4 regions of the Propionibacterium acidifaciens genome follow, and region 2 is predicted to be linked to each of the others. Evidence: riboswitches for the same ligand, from Rfam matches in the RefSeq annotation. Region 2 holds a riboswitch; each other region holds the start of a gene.
The links. A riboswitch is a leader RNA that binds a small molecule or an ion and turns the genes downstream of it on or off. The one in region 2 is predicted to bind cobalamin.

Region 1 (4,871 bases), 1.1 Mb from region 2:
ACGATCCGCCGCATCCACGAGCTCAACCCCGGCGTCGGCGTCGAGATGCTGGCCCAGGACTTCTCGGCCGACCCCGCGAAGCTGACGGTGGTCTTCGACGCCCGCCCGGAGGTCTTCGGCCACAACGTCGAGACCGTCCCGCGCCTGTTCGGGCGGATCCGCCCCGGTTTCAGCTACGAGGGCTCCCTGTCGGTCCTCGAGCAGGCCCACGAGGCCGGTCTCATCACGAAGTCGAACCTCATCCTCGGCATGGGGGAGACCGACGAGGAGGTCGTGGAGGCGCTGTGCGACATCCGCGACACCGGCGCCGAGCTCATCACGATCACCCAGTACCTGCGCCCCGGCCCGACGCTGCGCCCCGTCGACCGCTGGGTCCGGCCGGAGGAGTTCGTCCGTCTCGGACGGCTGGCCGAGCGGATCGGCTTCGCCGGCGTCATGAGCGGGCCCCTGGTGCGCTCCAGCTACCGCGCCGGGACGCTGTACCGCCGCGCGATCGAGCGGCGCGCGGACGGGGACGGCCGGGCCGACCGCGCCGAGCTCCTCACCGGTCGCTGATCCGTCCGGGCCCTGCCGCGGGGGCCGCCCGACTTGGCTCGTGCGCGCCCGGAGAGTACAGTCTGTCGGGCCGAAGACCGCTGGTGGTTCTCCACAATGCCATCCCCTCGTGGGGCGGCGCCCGCGCAGGTGCTGATCCGACGCCCATGTGTCATGCCCCAGTGCCCGCGCACCGGGGCTTTCCCATGCCCGGGGCCGCCGGAGTCCTCGGCCGGAACAAGAAGTGGGAAGGAGACCCAATGGCGAGGCCTGAGAAGGCGGCCACGGTCGAGCGACTCTCCGCGCAGTTCGCCGAGAGCAACGCCGCCGTGCTGACCGAGTATCGCGGACTCAGCGTCAAGGACCTGAAGACTCTGCGCAGGTCCCTCGGCGGCGACGCCGCCTACGCCGTTGCGAAGAACACCCTGACCAAGCTCGCTGCCGCCAGGGCCGGCGTCGAGGGACTCGACGACCAGCTCTCCGGCCCGACGGCCATCGCCTTCATCACGGGCGACGTCGTCAACGTGGCGAGGGGTCTGCGCGACTTCGCAAAGGACAACCCGCTTCTGGTCATCAAGGGCGGCGTCATGGACGGCAAGATCCTCGACGCCGACACGGTCAGGAAGCTCGCCGATCTCGAATCGCGCGAGGTGCTGCTCGCCAAGCTGGCCGGCGGCATGAAGGCTTCCATGAGCAGGGCGGCCGCCCTGCTCGCCGCCCCGCTCACGCAGGCCGCCCGCGCCATGGGCGCCCTCCAGGAGAAGGCGGCCCAGGACCCCTCCGTCATCGGCGGGCCCGGAACCCCCGCCACCGACCAGGAGCGCACCACCGCCGATGATTCGGCACCCGAAGCAGCGGATGCTGCCGAGGCCACCACAGACGCGGCTGACGCTGCATCGAACGAGTAAGGAAGGACGCCCAGCATGGCGAAGCTCAGCACCGAGGAGCTCCTTGACCAGTTCAAGGACATGACCCTCATCGAACTGTCCGATTTCGTGAAGGCCTTCGAGGAGGCCTTCGACGTCGAGGCCGCCGCCCCCGTGGCCGTCGCGGCGGCCCCGGCCGCCGGCGTCGCCGCCGCTGACGGCGAGGCCGCCGCCGACGAGGGCGATGCCGAGGTGGACGTCGTCCTCGAGGCCGCCGGCGACAAGAAGATCCAGGTCATCAAGGAGGTCCGTACTCTCACGAGCCTCGGCCTCAAGGATGCCAAGGATCTCGTCGAGGCCGCCCCGAAGGTCCTCCTCGAGAAGGTTGCCAAGGAGACCGCCGAGCAGGCCAAGGAGAAGCTCGAGGCCGTCGGCGCCACCGTCTCCTTCAAGTGAGACGCTCCGGAGCGAGGCGCACGGCTCGGCCCGTCGGCTGAGGAACGGCGCCGCAACGGGCACCACCCCGCGGGGTGGTGCCCGTTCGTCGTCCCGGTGCGCTCCTTCCGCCCGGGGCCTGAACGGCTCCCGGACGGGGCGAACCGGTACGGTGGAGGCGTCCCGGGGGGGGGAGTCGGGCGCAACGGGGGAGGATCGACCTTTTGAACGCAGCACGGGGCGGGCCGGCGCGGAGTGGGCGCAGCCGCGGTGAGATCATCCGGTGGTCGACCATCGGGCTGGCGCTCGCGCTCGTCGTCGTGCTCTTCGCGCTCGGCGCCGGGCCCTCGCGGGACGAGCGGGCCACCGCCGGTTCGGAGTCGGCCCGGGCGATCTCCACGACGCCCGCCACGGCCGGCTCGCCGGCCGGTTCCTCGCTGTCGACCGACACCCAGGCCTACGGCGAGCTGTCGGGTCACGCCGATGCCGGCTGGGCGAGCATCCAGCCGGTGCAGGGCCAGTGGGCGGCCCTGGTGGGCAGCCATGTCGTGCTGTCGCCGAACCAGCCCGCCTCGCGTCCCAGCGGCAAGGCCACCGTCGACTCCGCGCCGATCGTCCTCGCGGAGTACGAGGCGCTCGTCGACCGCTTCGCCTTCGACGGCACCCAGGTGCTGCTCGTGCGCCGTTCGGCCTACGGTCCGGCGGTCACCGACGACCAGTTCATCTTCGTCACCCTCGTCTCCAAGGGCTTCGGCTCCGGCGGGGACGTCCAGGGCTGGTGCGACGAGCACTACGCGAACCTCGGCGCCGGCGCCGACCGTGATGCGGCGTGCACGCCGGTCCAGTTGCAGAGGCGCTGAGGCGCTGAGGGGCGCCCGACGGGTGGTGCCGGGCGGTGGTCGTGGCCAATGTGGCGTCCGCTGGTTCGGTTCGTCGTCGCCGGTGCGCGTCGGCGGATCGTCGTAAGAGGGAATCCGGTGCGAGTCCGGAGCTGTCCCGCAGCGGTCAATGGGAACGAGGTCGAGGGCCAGCAGGTCGGCAACGCGGCGGCGGGCGACCCGGCCCTGCGCAGGGCCATGGTGACGGGCGTGAACCGTCAGCAGATGATCGACGACAGCCTCATGGGCCACGGCACCGTCGCCCTCGACATCTTCGACTCGTTCGACTGGGGCATCAAGGCCGACACCGCCTCGCTCGTGGACGGCGACGCGGCCGGCGCCCAGAGGATCCTCGAGGACGCGGGCTGGCGGGCCGGCTCGGACGGCATCCGCGCCGAGGACGACCAGCGGGCCTCCTTCCAGCTGCTCTACCCGCCGAACGACTCGGGGCGCCAAGCCATCGCCGAGGCCTTCTCGGCGCAGATGGCCCCGCTGGGCATCGAGGTCGAACCGACGTCCGGCGACTTCACCTGGCAGGTCGACCACAACCGCTCCAACGCGGTCGTCCTCGGCGGCGGCCGACTCAACCCCTACCACGAATACACCATGCTCCGCAGCTCGTCGGGCCACTCGCGCGGCTGGTCGAACATCTCCTGCTACGCCAATCCGACCGTCGACGGGCACCTCGACGAGGCGCTGGCCGCCTCCGACCAGGGGACCGCCCGCGAGCAGTGGCACGCGGCGCTGTGGGACGGCACGACCGGCGGCTCGATCCTCGGCGACGCCCCGTACGTGACGATCTGCTACATCGTGACGATCTGCTCCATCACGCACAACTACTTCGTGCGCGACGGCCTCGGCATCGGGACCCAGCGCGTGCACCCCCACGACCACTTCCTCCAGGTCATCCACAACCTCGGCTCGTGGGGCGTCTCGGCGTGAGCACGATCGCCTCCCGGACCGCCGCTCCCGCCCCCGGACGCCGCGCCGGTCTCGTCGGACCGGCGCGGCACGCGCTGGAGCAGGTCCTCAAGTGCGCCTCGCTGGTCCTCGCGGTGAGCGCCCTGACCCTCTTCCTCGCCGAGGCCTCGCCGATGGACCCGGTCGACTCCTACCTGGGCGCCGAGAGCGCCATCGACCCGAGCCAGTACGCGGCCCTGACGGCCAAGTGGGGCCTCGACCGGCCGGCCGTCGAGCAAGTTCGTCCTGTGGTGGGGCAACGCCCTGCACGGAGACCTGGGCACCTCGCTCATGCCGCAGCGCCCGGTCGCCGAGGTGATCGCCGAGGGCCTGTCCGACTCGCTCATGCTGCTCACCACGGCCTGGGTCGTCTCGGGCCTGTTCGGCGGGGCGCTCGGCGTCATCGCGGGCAAGAACCGCGACCGCTGGCCCGACCGGCTGATCAGCGCGGTCTGCTACGTCTTCGCTGCGCTGCCGACCTTCTGGTTCGGCCTGCTCATGCTCCTGCTGTTCGCCGTCCGGCTCGGCTGGTTCCCGATCGGCCTGTCCACGGGCGCCGGCGTGACGATGGCCGACTCGGGCCTGGGGGAGCGGATCCACCACATGATCCTGCCCGCCCTGACCCTTTCGACCTGGCCGACCGGCCCCCCTCGGCCGCCAGCCCGTTCGGCACCGACTGGATGGGCCGCGACATGCTCATGCGCACGCTCAAGGGCCTGTCGATCTCGATCCGCATCGGCCGTTCGCCTCGCTGGTCTCCACTCTCATCGTCCTGCTGCTGGGGGCGGCGCCGCCGTCTGCGGCGGCTGGGCCGACAGGATCGTCCTGTGGCTCATCGACCTCATGCAGGGCATGCCCCACCTCGTCCTCATGATCTTCCTCTCGATCCTCGTCGGGCGCGGCATCCCCGGCGTCATGATCGGCGTCGCGGCGACCCACCGGGTCTCCCTCGCCCGCATCGTGCGCGCCGAGACGATCCACCTGCGGGCCAGCCCGTACGTCATCGCCTCGCGTCAGATGGGGCGCGGCCGATGGTTCATCGCCCGGGCGCACTTCCCGCCCCACATCGTGCCGCAGGTCCTGGTGAGCACGGTGCTCATGTTCCCGCACGCGATCCTGCACGAGTCCGGCCTGACCTTCCTCGGCTTCGGCATCCCCGGCCAGCTGCCGGCCGTCGGCGTCATCCTGTCGGAGTCGG
Region 2 (4,871 bases):
GGGCGAGGCCCGGCGCCGTACGGGCAGGGTGGCCAGTGTGGTCTCGAAGCCGCGGTGGCTCATGCCCTCGTTGAGGCGCCCGGCGCGCTCCCAGGCGAGGATGCCGATGGCGCCGATGGCGGCCGCCGTGTTGTCCCAACGCCGGCGCAGTCCGTGCATGGGGCCGACGGGGTTGTCGCCGAGGCGGCAGCGCTGGGCCTCCATGACGGTGAGCATCGTGTCGAGGATGACGAACAGCAGCCGGTAGGTCAGGTTGGCGATCTCCAGCAGCGGCTCCGGCACGTGGAAGCGGCGCAGCCAGGTCAGCAGGTCGACCATCGGCGTGGTGGTGGCGAGAACCATGACGGACAGGGTGCCCGACATGCCGTGCAGGAACAGGCGCAGGGCCTGCACCGACGAGGTGGGCCCGATGCTCAGCGCTCCGAGGCTCCACCAGGCGTCCGTGGGCGTCCGGCCCACCGCCAGGAGCACCGAGACGCCGCCCAGCACGAGGAAGACGAGGGGGGCGCTCATCGCCTCGGCCAGCACGTGGAGGCGGATGCGGGCCGAGCCGAGGATGAAGGCGACGGCGGCGACCGAGACGAGGACGGTGCCCGGCCAGACCGGCGCGAGGAGCGCCGTGAGCACCAGGCCCATCGAGCAGAGCACCTTCTCACCGACGCGGCGACGCCGCCATGGGGAGTCCCAGGCGGCGTCGTCGAGAGCGTTGATGTGGTGGGAGTGGTTGTTCATCGGGCCCGGGTCATTCGTTCGTCGTCCGGTCCAGGGCGGCGTCGGCGGCCACCTGTGCGTCGGCGACCCTGGCGGCGTCGGACGAGCCGGCCTCGGCGGCCGCCTCCTTGCCGGCGACCCGCCTGCCGCTCATGCGGCCGAGGCAGAAGAAGATGATGCCCGAGCCGATGGCCGCCTGGATGGCGAACAGGCCCGACTCGACCTCACCGGCCGGTTCGAACAGCGGCTTGAACCAGGGCTCGGCGCCGGCCTGCTCGGCCGCCTCGGTGGCCGCGTCGTCCGTGCCGCCGAAGGCCTCGTCCGGGTCGGAGGCCATCTTGTTGCCCACGACGAGCGAGATGAGGAAGATGAGGACGACGGCGCCGAGCAGCGCCCAGGTCACCCACTTCTTCGAGCTGGTCAGGGCGCTGGATCCGGTGTCCGCGGTCCCGGCCGCGCCGGTCCTGCTCGTGGTGGTCTCAGACATGGGAGTCCTCCTTCGCGACGGCCGCGGCGCCGGCCCGGCCTGCGCCGATGTCGAAGCCGAGACCGGCCAGTTGCGGGGCGGCGACCCTCACCAGGAAGCGGAACAGGAGGATGCCGAGGAAGCCCTCCATGATGGACAGCGGGACTTGCGAGACGGCGAAGATGCCGAGGAACTTGAGGGCCGCGCCGACGACGCCGCTGGAGGCGTCGGGGAAGGCGAAGGCCAGCTGGAAGCTCGTCACGCAGTAGGTGGCGAGGTCGCTGATCGCCATGCACAGGAAGATCGCCAGGGCGTTCGGCCCGTGCAGCCTCTTCGTGAGCAGGTAGACCCAGTAGCCGATCCACGGGCCCGCGATGGCCATGGAGAAGGTGTTGGCGCCGAGGGTCGTGATGCCGCCGTGGGCGAGCAGCAGGGCCTGGAAGACGAGCACGATGACGCCCATGAACGCCATGACCGGCGGTTTGAACAGGATCGCCCCGACGCCGGTGCCGGTGGGGTGCGAGCTCGAGCCGGTGACGCTCGGCAGCTTGATGGAGCTGAGCAGGAAGGTGCAGGCGCCGGCGGTGGCGAGCAGGAGCTTGTTCTCGGGGTGCTCCCTGACCTCCTTGACGACCTTCACCGCCCCGTGGATCACGAACGGAGCGGCCGCCGCGTACCAGATGGCGCATTGGGCTGGGGGGAGAACGCCTTCAGCGATGTGCATGAAGTCATTCCTTTCTCGGGATCGTGCGTCCCGTCGCGGAAAGGGCCCCGAGCAGGACGTTCTCTGGCTCGCATCTCGTCGATGCTCACAGTGGCGCGACCGTGCCGGACTCCCACCGGCTTCCCGTCGCTGTCAGGGGCTTGTGCACTCGGGATTATTGCACCCGCGGGGTCCGAGCCCCCAGGCGACTCCCGGGAAGTCCCCGCGCCTCTGATCTGCTTTCGTGATTGCGCATGACGGCATGGAACGACTGACTAGGGAACGGACTGGTGGGGCCGGTCGCGGGTTCGGGGGCGCCCGCTCCCGTCAGTGCCCTTCTCACCGTCGTCCCGTCCCGCCCGGGCCGGGCGCTCCGCCGCGCGGAGAACGAGGAAGGAGCGCTGCACCGGGTCCCGCCCGCCTTCGGGACGCCGGGCGGTCGCCCGGATGCCGGATGACCCGTTCGCAGGGCCCACGGGCGCTCCGCCGCGCGGAGAACGAGGACGCTCGGAGGACTCTCCCTTTTCGACCCTCATCGTCATTGCGCATGCTCCGCACAGCGAGTCCGCTCGCAGAGTCCGCTCGGACCGCTTCGGTCGGGGCCGTCAGGACAGCGTGTAGAACTCCAGCGCGATGTTGTCCGGGTCGCGGAAGGCGATGAGCGCGCCGGTGGCTCCGCGGACGATGCCGCTGTTCTCCACGCCCGCACTCCCGAGCCGGGCCTCCCAGGCGCGCAGCACGGCCGTGTCGGGCACCGCGAGGCTCAGATGGTCCAGGCCGGCGCGGTGCTCGTCGAAGGGGCCGGGTGCCGCGGTCCTGCCGTGGCTGACGAGGCCGAGCGTCACCGGGCCGAGCTGCACCAGCGCCTTCGTCATGGGGCCGATGTCGAGGCGTCGCAGCTCCCGGGCGCCCAGCACCCGCGTGTACCAGGTCACGCTCGTGTCGAGGTCGGTGACGGTGATGCCGATGTGGTGGACGCCGGTGATCTGCGGGTACGCGCTCATGGCATCGAGTGAACCACCCGGATCGTCTCAGGACGAGGGCCCGGGCGAGCTGGCTCCGGCGGGCGCGACGACCCGATCCGGACGGGCTCGCAGCGCTCCTCGGCTCCTCCTCCGCCCGGGGCGGCGCACGTGCGCGAGCGTGCACGTCTCGGGGCGGGGCCCGGGGCCTCTCCCGCCCGGGCGGTGACGGCATCGGTCGGGCGCTGGCGTCGTCCCTGCGTCCTGTCTCGTCGTGCGGAGACGTTCACTGCGCGCAGATCGACTGTCATCGCGCATTCTTCGCACGGTGAGTCCGCTGAGTCCGTTCGGGGCGGGCGCGGCGTCAGCGCTCGGCGAGCAGGGGCAGGGCGAACCGCCGCAGCGCCGGCGAACCGGTGAGACGGCGCGCGCCCATCCCGGCGTCCCGGAAGCATCGGTCGGGGTCGACGACGACCGCCCCGTCGATCTCGCGGACACAGGCGGGGTAGGCCTCGGGCGCCGGGGGAGCGCTCGGCCCCACCAGGTGCACCCGCGCCCCGGCGCAGAGCTCGAGCAGGCGCGGAAGGGTCTTGTTGGTCAGCGCCGAGCCGGTGATCGCGACGACCTCGCGGCCGGGCAGCTCGTACTCGCAGGCGGAATCGGGCAGGTCGTCGCCGCGGGGGCGCCGCTCCAGGACGACGGTCCGCCCGCCCAGCTGCTCGACGAAGGAGAAGTGCCCGATGACCGCGCTGCGGCTTCCGACCAGCACCGGCACGAGTCGGGCGCCGGCCTCGGCGCGTTCGTCCCAGGCCAGTCCCGGACGACCGGTCAGCCGCTCGGGCCGGGCGTACCAGGCGTTGAGCGCGGCGACCCCGAGGCTCGCCAGGCGCAGGTCCCAGCTCGTCGCGAGCGCGGCCACCTCGTGCAGCCCGGCCCCGACGACCGCCGGCTCGGGCCCGGTCGGCCCGCCCCGGTAGGTCATCGCCACGCCCATCGTCCCCGCGTCGGTGCCGACGACCGTCCAGCGGTTCACCAGCGCCCTCGTCACGGTGATGCCCTCGGGCACCCCGCCGATGAGTCGTCCGTACAGCTCCCATGGGTCCGCCATGGCGCACCTCCCGTTCGGGCCGCGGCTCCGGGGCCGTGGCGCATCCGCGCTCGACATCGTGCCACGCATTCGCGGACCCGGCATCCCGGCCCGATCGGAGCCGGACGGGCCTGTCCACGGGCCCTCGACGACGGGCCCCGGCTACGCTGGGAGGCATGTTCGGGACGGGGCCTGTTCGCGGGGCCCGGCTGCGGGGCCGTCCGTGGCAGGAGCGCCGCGTGCCGGTGCTGCGCGCACGTGCCGCGGACCCGGGCCCGGCTCGGACGACCCCGGGCGCCGTCCCGGGTCGGACCCGCCGAAGGAGTCGACGATGACCATTCCCGTCCCGGGCGAGGCCCTGGCCGGCGTGCTCGCCCGCTTCGGCGCGGCCGTCATGGTGACGCCGCGGTCCGGCTCCTGGTCGCGCGTGCTCACCGTCGACGCACACGCCGAGACGACGCCGGCCGGCGTCGAGATCGTCGTCGAGTCGCCGCACCCGGCCGGTCTGCGCCGGGTCGCCGCCGAGCCGCTCGTCACCCTCGTCTGGCCGCCGCTCGTGCACCACGGGCACAGTCTCGTCGTCGATGGCTGGGGCCGTGTCGACGGGCCCGACATCCGCGTCCGCCTCGACCACGCCGTGCTGCACCGTCCCGGCTCCCACTCCGACGGGCCCGACTGGCTCTGGTGAGGGCCCGTGGCGACGGGAGGCCCTGTGGGGAGGGGGATGGTTCCTCTCCGCCGGGGCACGCCCGGGCCCGGCCGGGGAGCCCCATCGATCCCCGGGCCCGACAGGCCGGGGGAGCCGACGACGGGGGCCCCATCGGCTCCGCGCTCCGGAATAACCGGGGCCCGGAAACGGTTGAGCCAGGTGGACTCAATGAGATGAGTTGAGTGCGCTACACTCAATGAGGTGCCGCTCGGAAGGGCGCACCGCGAGAGCGG
Region 3 (4,871 bases), 1.0 Mb from region 2:
CCAGGACGAGGGCCGCCTCGGCCACCTCTTCCGCAGCGAGGACGACGACCCGGTGGGCCCCGACCATGCCCCGCTGGCCCCCTGGGTCGCGCTCGTGTGGGATGGCTCGCCGAACGCGCTGGCCGAGGCCGACCGCCTGCTGCGCAGCGTCGACCTGTCGGCGAGTCCGCAGTTGGGCACCCGCAGCGGCCCCGACTTCTCGATCCCCTGGTCATCCGACACGCGCCCCGGCGCCTGGCGGCTGTGGCCGCTGCCCTGGCCCGGACGCCGCGACCGCGCCGGCTGGCTGCCGCTGCTGGCGAGCTGGCTGCTCATGGTCCTCATGGCCTCGACGGCCCTGCTCGTGGCCGTGCTGCTGTTCCGGAACCAGCCGCCGGAGTCCCCGAACGCGCCGGTCACCGGTTCGGCCTCGTCGAGCTCGTCGAGCGACTCCAGCGACTCGAGCTCGGGCTCCCCGAGCGAGTCCGACTCCTCCTCCGGCTCCCCCAGCGAGTCCGAGTCCTCCGGGTCGGGCTCGCCCAGCTCGAGCCCCTCCGACAGCTCGAGCGACGCCTCGCAGAGCCCCGGCGGGCACGACTCGCCGACGAAGACGCCGTCGATGAACGTCTCCGGGTCCGGCACGCAGACGGCCACCGACCAGCCGACGCAGCAGCAGACGAGGCTGTAGTCATGGCCGGGCGCTCCCCGCGGGCCGAGGGCCGACCGGTCCGCGCGATCGTCACCGACCTGGACGGCACCTTCCTCAAGAGCGCGACCGAGCTGCACCCGCGCAGCGTCGAGGCCTTCCGCGCCGCCGCCCGCTCCGGTCTCGGCGTCGTCTTCGCGACCGGCCGCCCGCCCCGCTGGGTCGACGTCCTCGACCCGCTCGCCGACATCGAACCGGTGGTCATCTCGACCAACGGCGCCGTCCTCTACGACCTGGCCCGTCACGAGGTGCTCGACCACCACGACCTCGACGTCGCCGATGCGCTCGGCTTCGCCGCCGCCCTCGCCGAGCGCGTGCCCGACGTCTGCTTCGCCGTCGAGTACGCGCACGCCGAGTGGGGCACCGACCCGCGCTACGAGCGGCTGCTGGAGGAGGGCCGGCGCCGCCCGGCGAGCATCGCCCCGCTCGAGGAGCTGCTCGGCCTCGACGCCGCCGTGAAGTTGCTCGTCGTCTCGCCCGGTACGTCGACCGAGGCCCTGGCCGAGGCCGCGCGCCGGGCCGCCGGGGGCCGCATCAACGTGACCTTCTCGACGCTGCGCGCCCAAGGGCTCGTCGAGTGCAGCGCCCCGGGCGTCACGAAGGCCGCGATGCTCGCGGACGTGCTGGAGCGGATGGGCGTCGACCCGTCCGAGGCGATGGCCTTCGGCGACATGCCGAACGACGCGGACATGCTCGACATGGTCGGGTACCCCTACGTCATGTCGAACGCGCACCCGAGCCTGCTCGACGGGCGCTACCCCGTCGCGGGCGCCAACACCGAGGGGGCGGTCGGCGCCGTCGTCGAGCGCGAAGTGCTCGGCGGGCCCTGAGCCGGCCGGCTCAGACGTCCAGGCGGCGCTCCTCGCCGGACCCGAGACTGGCCGGGACGTCGACGAGGACCTGGTTGGCGCTGCCCCGCCAGGGCAGGGACAGGGTCCTCCTGGCCCGGACGTACGGCCCGGCGACCATGACGTCCACGAGGAGGAGGAGCTCGGCGAGCCCCGGGTCGCGGGCGGCTCTCCGCACGAGCACCTGCCAGGTGTACCCCGAGTAGCACCACACCGACCAGCCGCGGCCCCTGGCGGCGCGCGCGAGGACCGCGCAGTCAGCAGCCTGGACCGTCGGCTCGCCGCCCGACAGGGTCAGCCCCGAGGCGAGGCGCTCGTGCTCGATGACGTCGACGAGCTCGCCGACCCCGACCTCGCGGCCGCCGTCCACGGCGTGCGTCGACGGGTTGTGGCACCCGGGGCACCGCAGCGGGCAGCCCTGGCAGAAGACGGTGACCCGGACGCCCGGGCCGTCGACGATCGAGCTCGTCGTGAACCCGGCCAGTCTCACAGCGCGTGCGTCACCCGGTCGCGGACCTCGGCGCGCTTGGCGTCGTTGAAGCGCTCGAGCGTGCCGACGAGGTAGCCGGTGATGCGGCGGATCCGGTCGAAAGGGCGCCTCCTCTCGGCCCGCCCGCAGCCGGGGCACCGGTCGTCGATGACACCGGTGTACCCGCACACCGGGTCGTGGTCGACGGGGTGGTTGATCGCGCCGTAGCCGATGCCCGACCCGGCCATGAAGCGGACGATCTGCTCGATCGCCCCGACGTTCTTCGAGGGGTCGCCGTCGATCTCGACGTAGGTGATGTGCCCGGCGTTCGTCAGGGCGTGGAAGGGCGCCTCCTTGGCGATCTTGTCGGCGAGGCCGATGTCGAAGCCGACGGGGATGTGGAAGGAGTTCGTGTAGTACTCCTTGTCGGTGACCCCCGGGATGATGCCGTGGAGGCGCTGGTCCATCCGCACGAAGCGCCCGGCGAGGCCCTCGGCCGGGGTGGCCAGGAGCGAGAAGTTGAGACCGGTCCGCTCGGCGGCCTGGTTCATCCGCCAGCGCATGCGCACGACGATGGAGTAGGCGAGGTCCCACGCCCGCTGGGACTGACCGTGATGCTCGCCGATGAGGGCGTGCACCGCCTCGGCGAGCCCGATGAAGCCGACCGACAGCGTGCCGTGCTTGAGGACCTCGCGCACCCGGTCCTGGCCGCCGAGCCGCTCCGAGTCGATCCACACCCCCTGCCCCATGAGGAACGGGAAGTTGCGCACCCGCTTGCCGGCCTGGATCGTGAAGCGCTCCATGAGCTGGCCGATGACGAGCTGGATGCGCTCGTCGAGCGTGCACAGGAAGCAGTCGACGTCGCCGTCGGCCTCGATCGCCAGGCGCGGCAGGTTGATCGTCGTGAAGGAGAGGTTCCCCCGTCCGTGGGTGACGGCCCGGTCGGGGTCGTGGACATTGGCCATGACCCTCGTGCGGCAGCCCATGTACGCGATCTCGGTCTCGGGGCGGCCGGGGACGTGATGAACCCTGTTGAAGGGGGCGTCCTGGAACGAGAAGTTCGGGAAGAGGCGCCCGGCAGTGACCCGGCAGGCCAGCTGCAGCAGGTCGTGGTTGGGGTCGCCGGGGTCGAGGTTGACGCCCTTCTGGACGCGGAAGATCTGGATGGGGAAGATCGCGGTCTCGCCGTTGCCCAGCCCCGCCTCGGTCGCCAGGAGCAGCTGCCGCACGACCATCCTCGCCTCGGGCGAGACGTCCGTGCCGTAATTGATCGAGGAGAACGGCGTCTGCGCCCCGGCGCGAGAGTTCATCGTGTTGAGGTTGGCGATGAAGGCCTCCATCGCCTGGTAGGTGAGTCGTTCGGTCTCGCGCACGGAGCGCTCGCGGATCCGGGCGTGCAGGGCCTCCAGGTCGGCGCGCTCGCCGAGCAGGCCGCGCAGATAGGCGCGCTCGTCGCGCAGCTGGGCCGCGGAGGGCTCGAGGACGACGTGCGGCGGGTAGACCGCGACGGGTTCGACGCCCAGGAGCCGGGCGGCCGTGTCCGCATTCTCCAGGAACCGGCTCTCGAGGGTCCTGCGGACCCCGGGGGCCATGTCGACGTCGAAGTTGGGGATCGCCTGCCCGCCGTGCTGGTCGTTCTGGTTCGACTGGATCGCGATGCAGGCGAGCGCCGCGTAGGAACCGATCGACTGCGGTTCGCGCAGGTGGCCGTGACCGGTCGAGAAGCCCCCGCGGAACAGATCGGTGAGGCTGATCTGGCAGCAGGTCGTCGTGAGCGTGTAGAAGTCGAGGTCGTGGATGTGGATGTCCCCGAGCCGGTGGGCGGCCGCGTACTCGGGGGCGATGATCTCGGAGAGGTTGAGGTGCTTGGCGCTCTCGGTGCCGTAGCGGAGCATGGCGCCCATCGAGGACTGGCCGTCGACGTTGGCGTTCTCCCTCAGGGCGTCGTTGGCCGCGGTGTCCGCGGCGGCGATGCCGCGCAGGGACTCCATGAGGGCCGAGCCGCCCTGGGCGGGGCGGGGCGGGCGGCGTGTGATCGAGCCACCGGAATGCACGGATGTCGTCATCGACGGGGCCCCTCCTCGTGGCCCGTGCCGCGCGGCGGACGGGAGGACCCTCCCCCCGGCCGCCCGCGAGGCGGTGTCGAGTGCCGGGCCGCGGCCCGGTGCTGGCAGGTCTTCGGACTCGAAGGCGCTTCCCCGAGGGGGCTTCCTGGTCGGCGCTTCCCAGGCCGGGGCCCAGTGCTCATGCCGATGTCGTTCCTTCTCACCGCTGCGGGGCAGTCCCGGATTCGCACCGGCTTCCCTTTTCACTCCCCACCACAACATCTAGTGTCGAGGCGGGTCGACCAGCACCACGGAATGTATCAGGGGCGCTCGCGCGGAGAGCGCGACACACCCAGGGCCTCACCTTCTCACTGCCGGACCCGACCCCGCCGGGCCTCCGGGGAGTCGTCGGGCATCCGGTCGCCGGGGGCCCGACGAACCTCGGCCCCGGGGCCGCCGCCCCGGCCCCGCCCACAGGGCACGATGCATCGGGGTACCGGTCACCGGGTCGTCGACGACGAGCACCGCCACGCCGAAGACCTCCTCGACGATCCGCGCGGTGACGACCTCGGCCGGGGTCCCCTGGGCGACGACGGCGCCGCCCCTCGTCGCCGCGTAGCGGGCGGCCTGGTTGAGAGGTCGTGAAGCACGGCCACCATCGTCCGGCCCTGCCGGTTGAGCTCCGCGAAGAGTTCGAGCAGGTCGATCTGGTGGGCGATGTCGAGATTGGGTGGTGGGCTCGTCGAGGAGCAGCAGAGGCGTCTCCTGGGCGAGTGCCATGGCCACCCAGACGCGTTGGCGCTGACCGCCGGACAGCTCGTCGA
Region 4 (4,871 bases), 110 kb from region 2:
CGAGCACCGGGGAGCCGGCGCGCGCCCGTCCGAGGGCCCAGTCCATGACCGCGGCGCAGGCCAGCGGGTCGTTGCCGTCGACGCGGATCCCGGGGATGCCGAAACCGTGCGCCCGCTGGTAGAGCGGGATGGGGCTCTGGCGGGTGACCGGCTCGCTGATGGCCCAGCCGTTGTTGACGCAGCAGAACACCACCGGGGCGCGGCGGGCCGCGGCGAAGACGAGCGCCTCGTTGACGTCGCCCTGACTCGAGGCGCCGTCGCCGTAGACGGCGAGGGTAGCGGGCGCGGGACCGTCGCCGGCGCGCCCGAGAGCGACGCCCAGGGCGTACCCGACGGCGTGGAGCGGGTGGGAGCCGATGATGAGCGAGTAGGGCGCCATGCGCGTGGCCGCGCTGTCCCAGCGCGACAGGCCCGCCCCGCGCCACAGGGCGAGTATGTCGGCCGGGCTCACCCCCATCGCCAGGGCCAGGGACTGCTCACGGTAGGTGGCGAAGACCATGTCGGCCGGGTTCAGCGCGGCGGCGATCCCCGCCTGGTAGCCCTCCTGACCGACCAGCGGCGGCCACAGCCCGAGCTCCCCGTGGCGCTGCAGCGCGGCGCCCTCGACGTCGAACCGGCGGCCCCGGCGCATTCCGCGGAGCATCTCGACCAGGCTCCCGTCACCGCCCCGCCAGCGGAAGCGGGGGTCCTCGACGAGCTCCCCCTCGGGCGTGAGCAACCGCACCGGCTGCGTCGGATCCTCGATGTCCACCATCGTTCCTCTCACCGCACCACAACTTACGATCAAGTAACCTACTACCTGGTAACAAGGGGGGAGGGCGAGAGTCCCGGAATCCGGAACATCCCCTCCGCCTCGCCGGCCCGACCCCCAGGGGTCTACTCTGTGTGTCGAGTCGATCGCGCCCACTGATGTGGGCGCCAGGGAACTCCGGTGGAAATCCGGGACTGGCGCGCAGCGGTGAAGGTGACGGGGCCGGCACGAGACCCACTGGGGAGACCCGGGAAGGGGCCGGTCCCGGGTGATCCGAGTCCGAAGACCTGTCGGCTCGCCCGTCCGCTCGGCGTCTCGCGCTCACAGACGCCCCAGATGAAGGTCGAAGGTCCCGTGCCCCTCAGCGTCCCCCGCCGGTACCGGTCGCGCCGTGATGGCGGCGCCCTCGCCCACGCGCGGGGCGCCGCATGAGGACGAGGGGATCCGCCGCACCGGCCCGGCGCGGCGCCCGCGTCGCCCTGACGCCGGTCATCATCGGGCTCGTCGTCGCCATCGCGGTGAGCATCGTGCTGTCGCTGGCGTTCGGCTCCGAGCGCATCCCGCTGGCGGACGTCTGGGCGGTCGTGCGCGGGCAGCTGTCCGGCGACCCCGTCTCCTCCCCGTTCGCGACGATCATCTGGCAGTTGCGCATGCCGCGCGCCCTGCTGGCGGTGCTCGTCGGCGCCGGCCTGTCGATCGGCGGCGCGGGCATGCAGACCCTCGTGCGCAACCCGCTCGCCGAGCCCTATCTGCTGGGCATCTCCTCGGGCGCCTCGGTGGGCGCCACGGCGGTGCTCGTCTTCGGGGTGCTGGCCCGGTTCGGCGTCTACTCGCTGTCGGCCGGCGCCCTGCTCGGGGCGCTCGGCGCGGCGGGCGCGGTGTTCGGCGTCTCGCAGGCCCAGGGCGGCCTCACGCCGCTGCGCATGGTGCTGTCGGGCGTCGTGCTGTCCTCGGCGTTCTCGGCGGTCGCCTCGTTCATGGTCTTCCTCTCCGACGACAACCACGCGGCGACCTCGGTGATGTTCTGGATGCTCGGCTCGGTGGCCGGCGCCAGCTGGGAGAAGCTGCTGCTGCCGCTACTCGCGGTCGCCGTCGTCGGCACCGCGATGCTGGCCGTCAGCAGCTGGCTGGACGCCCTGGCCGCCGGCCCCGAGACGGCGGCGGCCCTCGGCGTGCGGGTCGGGGCGATGCGCGTCGGCCTGTTCATCGGGCTCGGCGTGCTCATCGGCTGCCTCGTGGCCGTCAGCGGCGGCATCGGCTTCGTCGGGCTCATCGTCCCGCATGCGGCGCGCATGACGGTCGGCTCGCTGCACCGCCGGATGCTGCCGATCGCCGCGCTGGTCGGTTCGCTGTTCCTCCTGTGGGTCGACGTCGTCTCGCGCGTCGTCGTGAGCCCCCAGGAGATCCCGATCGGCGTCGTCACCGGCGTGATCGGGGCACCCGTCTTCCTGGTCCTCATGGGGCGGCGCCGCTACGCGTTCGGGAGTCGTGACGCATGAGGGGCGGCACGAGGCGCACGCACCGCGGCATCGGGCCGATCCCCGAGATCCGCCTCGAGGACGTCGCCGCCCAGGTCGAGGGCCATGTCGTCGTGCGCGGCGTCAGCCTCACCGTGCCGCCCGGCACGAAGCTGGCGCTCGTCGGCACGAACGGCGCCGGCAAGTCGACGCTGCTGCGCGCCGCCGCCGGCATCGCCGAGCCCGCCGCCGGCCGGGTGCTGCTCGACGGACGCCCAGTGGGCGCCATGCGGCCCCGCGAACGGGCCCGCGTCATCTCGTTCGTCTCGCAGGAGGAGACCCCTCCGGACGACCTGCGCCTGGGCGAGATGGTCGCCCTGGGCCGCATCCCCTACCGGAGCCCGTGGTCGATGGACACGCACGGCGAGATGCACATCGTCCGCGAGTCGCTCGCCGCGCTCGGCCTGGGCGACCGGCTCGAGACGCCCTGCACGAACCTGTCCGGAGGCGAGCGCCGACGGGCCATGATCGCCCGCGGCCTGGCGCAGCGCTGCCCCGTCCTCATGCTCGACGAGCCCACGAACCACCTCGACATCGCCTGGCAGCTGCGCCTGCTCGACCTGCTCGGCTCCCAGCCGACGACGGTGATCGCCGCCATCCACGACATCGACACCGTGCTGCGCCACTTCGACCTCGTCGCCGTGCTCCACGACGGGCGCATGGAGGCCTCCGGCAGGCCCGCCGAGGTGCTCGATGCCGGGCTCATGGGCGAGGCCTTCGCCGTCGAGGCCATGCAGATCCCCCATCCGCACACCCATCAACCCCATCTGCTCATCAGCAGGGGAAAGGACACCCGATGAAGATCACCCGCATCGCACCGGTCGGGCTGCTCGCCATGGCCCTCGTCGCCACCGGCTGCGGCCCGAACGCGTCGTCCGGCTCGGCGGGCTCGTCGGCCGCCGGCACCGTGCAGCTCACCAACTGCGGCGAGACGAAGGAGTACCCGAGCCCGACGACGAAGCTGTTCGTCAACGACGGCAACATCATCTCGATCGCGCTGGCCGCCGGCGCCGCCGGCGACATCACGGCCGTGTCGAGCATGCAGCGCGACCGCGACGTGCTGGCCCTCAAGTACGGCGACGAGACCGTCGACGGCCTCAACCAGGTGGCCGACAAGTACCCGACGATGGAGAACATCGTCGCCGCGCAGCCGCAGGTCGTGTTCGCCGGCTGGGGCTACGGCTTCTCCGAGGAGAAGAACCTCACCCCCGACGGGCTGAGCGAGCAGGGCATCGACACCTACCTGCTCTCGGAGACCTGCCGTCAGGCCGACGGCAACCGCGGCACGATGGCCCCGTGGGACGCCCTCACCACCGACATCTCGAACATCGGCGCGATGACCGGCCACCAGGACGCCGCCGAGTCGGCCGTGGACGACATCACGACGCGCCGCCAGGGGCTCGAATCGGCGCCGCGGGCCGCCGACGAGCCGACCGCGTTCCTGTTCGACTCCAGCTCGGACACGATCTTCTCGTCGGGCTCCTTCGGCGCCCCGCAGGCGATGATGGACTCGGCCGGCGTCACGAACGCCCTGGCCGACGTGCAGGACACCTGGACGTCGGTGAGCTGGGAACGACTGGCCACCGCCGACCCCGACATCATCTTCTTCGTCGACTACCCGGGCCAGAGCTACGACGAGAAGGTCGAGGCGCTGCGGTCGAATGACGCGACGAAGAACCTGACCGCCGTCAAGGAGGGCCGCTTCGTCAACCTGCCCTACGCCATGTGGACCTCGGGCCCGCTCAACATCGACGGAGCCGAGTACATCCGCACGTCACTGGAGCACTACGGCCTCCAGCCGGCCTCGGACGTCCGGACGCACCTCGACATCACCCGACTGGCCGACCTGCCCGGCAACGACTGGCTGAAGTAGGCGGCCGGCCGGAGCGGGCCACCACGCCCCGACGGGCCACTGAGCCGGAGCGCGCCCGCCCGACCGGAACCGGCGGGCGGGCGCCACACCCGCCCGCCGGGGAGGCCGGCACGAGACCCGCCTCCCCGCATCGCGGCGGCCGTCGACAAGACGCCACGGGCATCATCCCACCCCACGGGACACCAACGAGCAGACGGCAGCACCCGGGTCGAACCGCCAGTACAGCGTGTCCACCCCCGGAGCCCGAAAACGTGGAACACCAGCCGCCCCGGACATGGCCGGGGCACTCTTCCGCCCGGCTTCCTACGAATGAGCCTCAATATTCGCTGATGGCGTGGTCGAACAGGAAGAAAAATGCTCTTGAATCTTCGGCTGCGATCAGATGAGCCATGCCGTCAGACCATGGACAACGACGGCGGCTGCTGCACCACCCGTCATGCCCCATTCCCTCTTGCCAGCACCGATGACAGCATCGACAACTTGGACGAGCGCGGCTGCGACGAGCAGCACCTTGGTCGGCCACTGGTCTGCGAAAACGATGAATGGCAACACTCCGGCAAGAACCCCGAGGGGAATGGCGCGAGCTGCGTACATGTTCGCGAAGAAACGTTCACCCCCAGCCACATGACGAGAGCCACTGAACATACCCGGCCGCACAAACGCAATGCAGGCTGCGACTACTGTGGACAGGGAGATCACTGCGTTGATGATTAGCAGTATCAACATCGGT

Region 1: linked by a shared signal. The riboswitch ahead of EGX94_RS09620 (ABC transporter substrate-binding protein) and the one ahead of EGX94_RS05140 (energy-coupling factor ABC transporter permease) in region 2 are both predicted to bind cobalamin.
Region 3: linked by a shared signal. The riboswitch ahead of EGX94_RS00875 (anaerobic ribonucleoside triphosphate reductase) and the one ahead of EGX94_RS05140 (energy-coupling factor ABC transporter permease) in region 2 are both predicted to bind cobalamin.
Region 4: linked by a shared signal. The riboswitch ahead of EGX94_RS05595 (FecCD family ABC transporter permease) and the one ahead of EGX94_RS05140 (energy-coupling factor ABC transporter permease) in region 2 are both predicted to bind cobalamin.

What each region holds. Positions count from the first base shown of each region.
Region 1 covers NZ_CP033719.1:2,268,714-2,273,584, forward strand. Annotated here, with positions in the region: gene EGX94_RS09600 (lipoyl synthase) at 1-555, shown strand, start outside; gene rplJ (50S ribosomal protein L10) at 795-1,442, shown strand; gene rplL (50S ribosomal protein L7/L12) at 1,458-1,856, shown strand; gene EGX94_RS09615 (hypothetical protein) at 2,060-2,695, shown strand; cobalamin riboswitch at 2,752-2,893, shown strand; partial or broken gene EGX94_RS09620 (ABC transporter substrate-binding protein) at 2,888-3,655, shown strand; gene EGX94_RS13880 (ABC transporter permease subunit) at 3,965-4,871, shown strand, end outside.
Region 2 covers NZ_CP033719.1:1,206,488-1,211,358, reverse strand. Annotated here, with positions in the region: gene cbiQ (cobalt ECF transporter T component CbiQ) at 1-732, opposite strand, end outside; gene EGX94_RS05145 (energy-coupling factor ABC transporter substrate-binding protein) at 743-1,198, opposite strand; gene EGX94_RS05140 (energy-coupling factor ABC transporter permease) at 1,191-1,901, opposite strand; cobalamin riboswitch at 1,935-2,068, opposite strand; gene EGX94_RS05135 (VOC family protein) at 2,486-2,884, opposite strand; gene EGX94_RS05130 (Rossmann-like domain-containing protein) at 3,207-3,950, opposite strand; gene EGX94_RS05125 (hypothetical protein) at 4,261-4,617, shown strand.
Region 3 covers NZ_CP033719.1:204,531-209,401, forward strand. Annotated here, with positions in the region: gene EGX94_RS00860 (hypothetical protein) at 1-667, shown strand, start outside; gene EGX94_RS00865 (HAD family hydrolase) at 670-1,515, shown strand; gene EGX94_RS00870 (4Fe-4S single cluster domain-containing protein) at 1,526-2,023, opposite strand; partial or broken gene EGX94_RS00875 (anaerobic ribonucleoside triphosphate reductase) at 2,020-4,002, opposite strand; cobalamin riboswitch at 4,155-4,369, opposite strand; partial or broken gene EGX94_RS00880 (ABC transporter ATP-binding protein) at 4,416-4,871, opposite strand, start outside.
Region 4 covers NZ_CP033719.1:1,313,732-1,318,602, forward strand. Annotated here, with positions in the region: gene EGX94_RS05590 (thiamine pyrophosphate-dependent enzyme) at 1-754, opposite strand, end outside; cobalamin riboswitch at 878-1,060, shown strand; gene EGX94_RS05595 (FecCD family ABC transporter permease) at 1,231-2,250, shown strand; gene EGX94_RS05600 (ABC transporter ATP-binding protein) at 2,247-3,068, shown strand; gene EGX94_RS05605 (ABC transporter substrate-binding protein) at 3,065-4,141, shown strand; gene EGX94_RS05610 (hypothetical protein) at 4,520-4,840, opposite strand.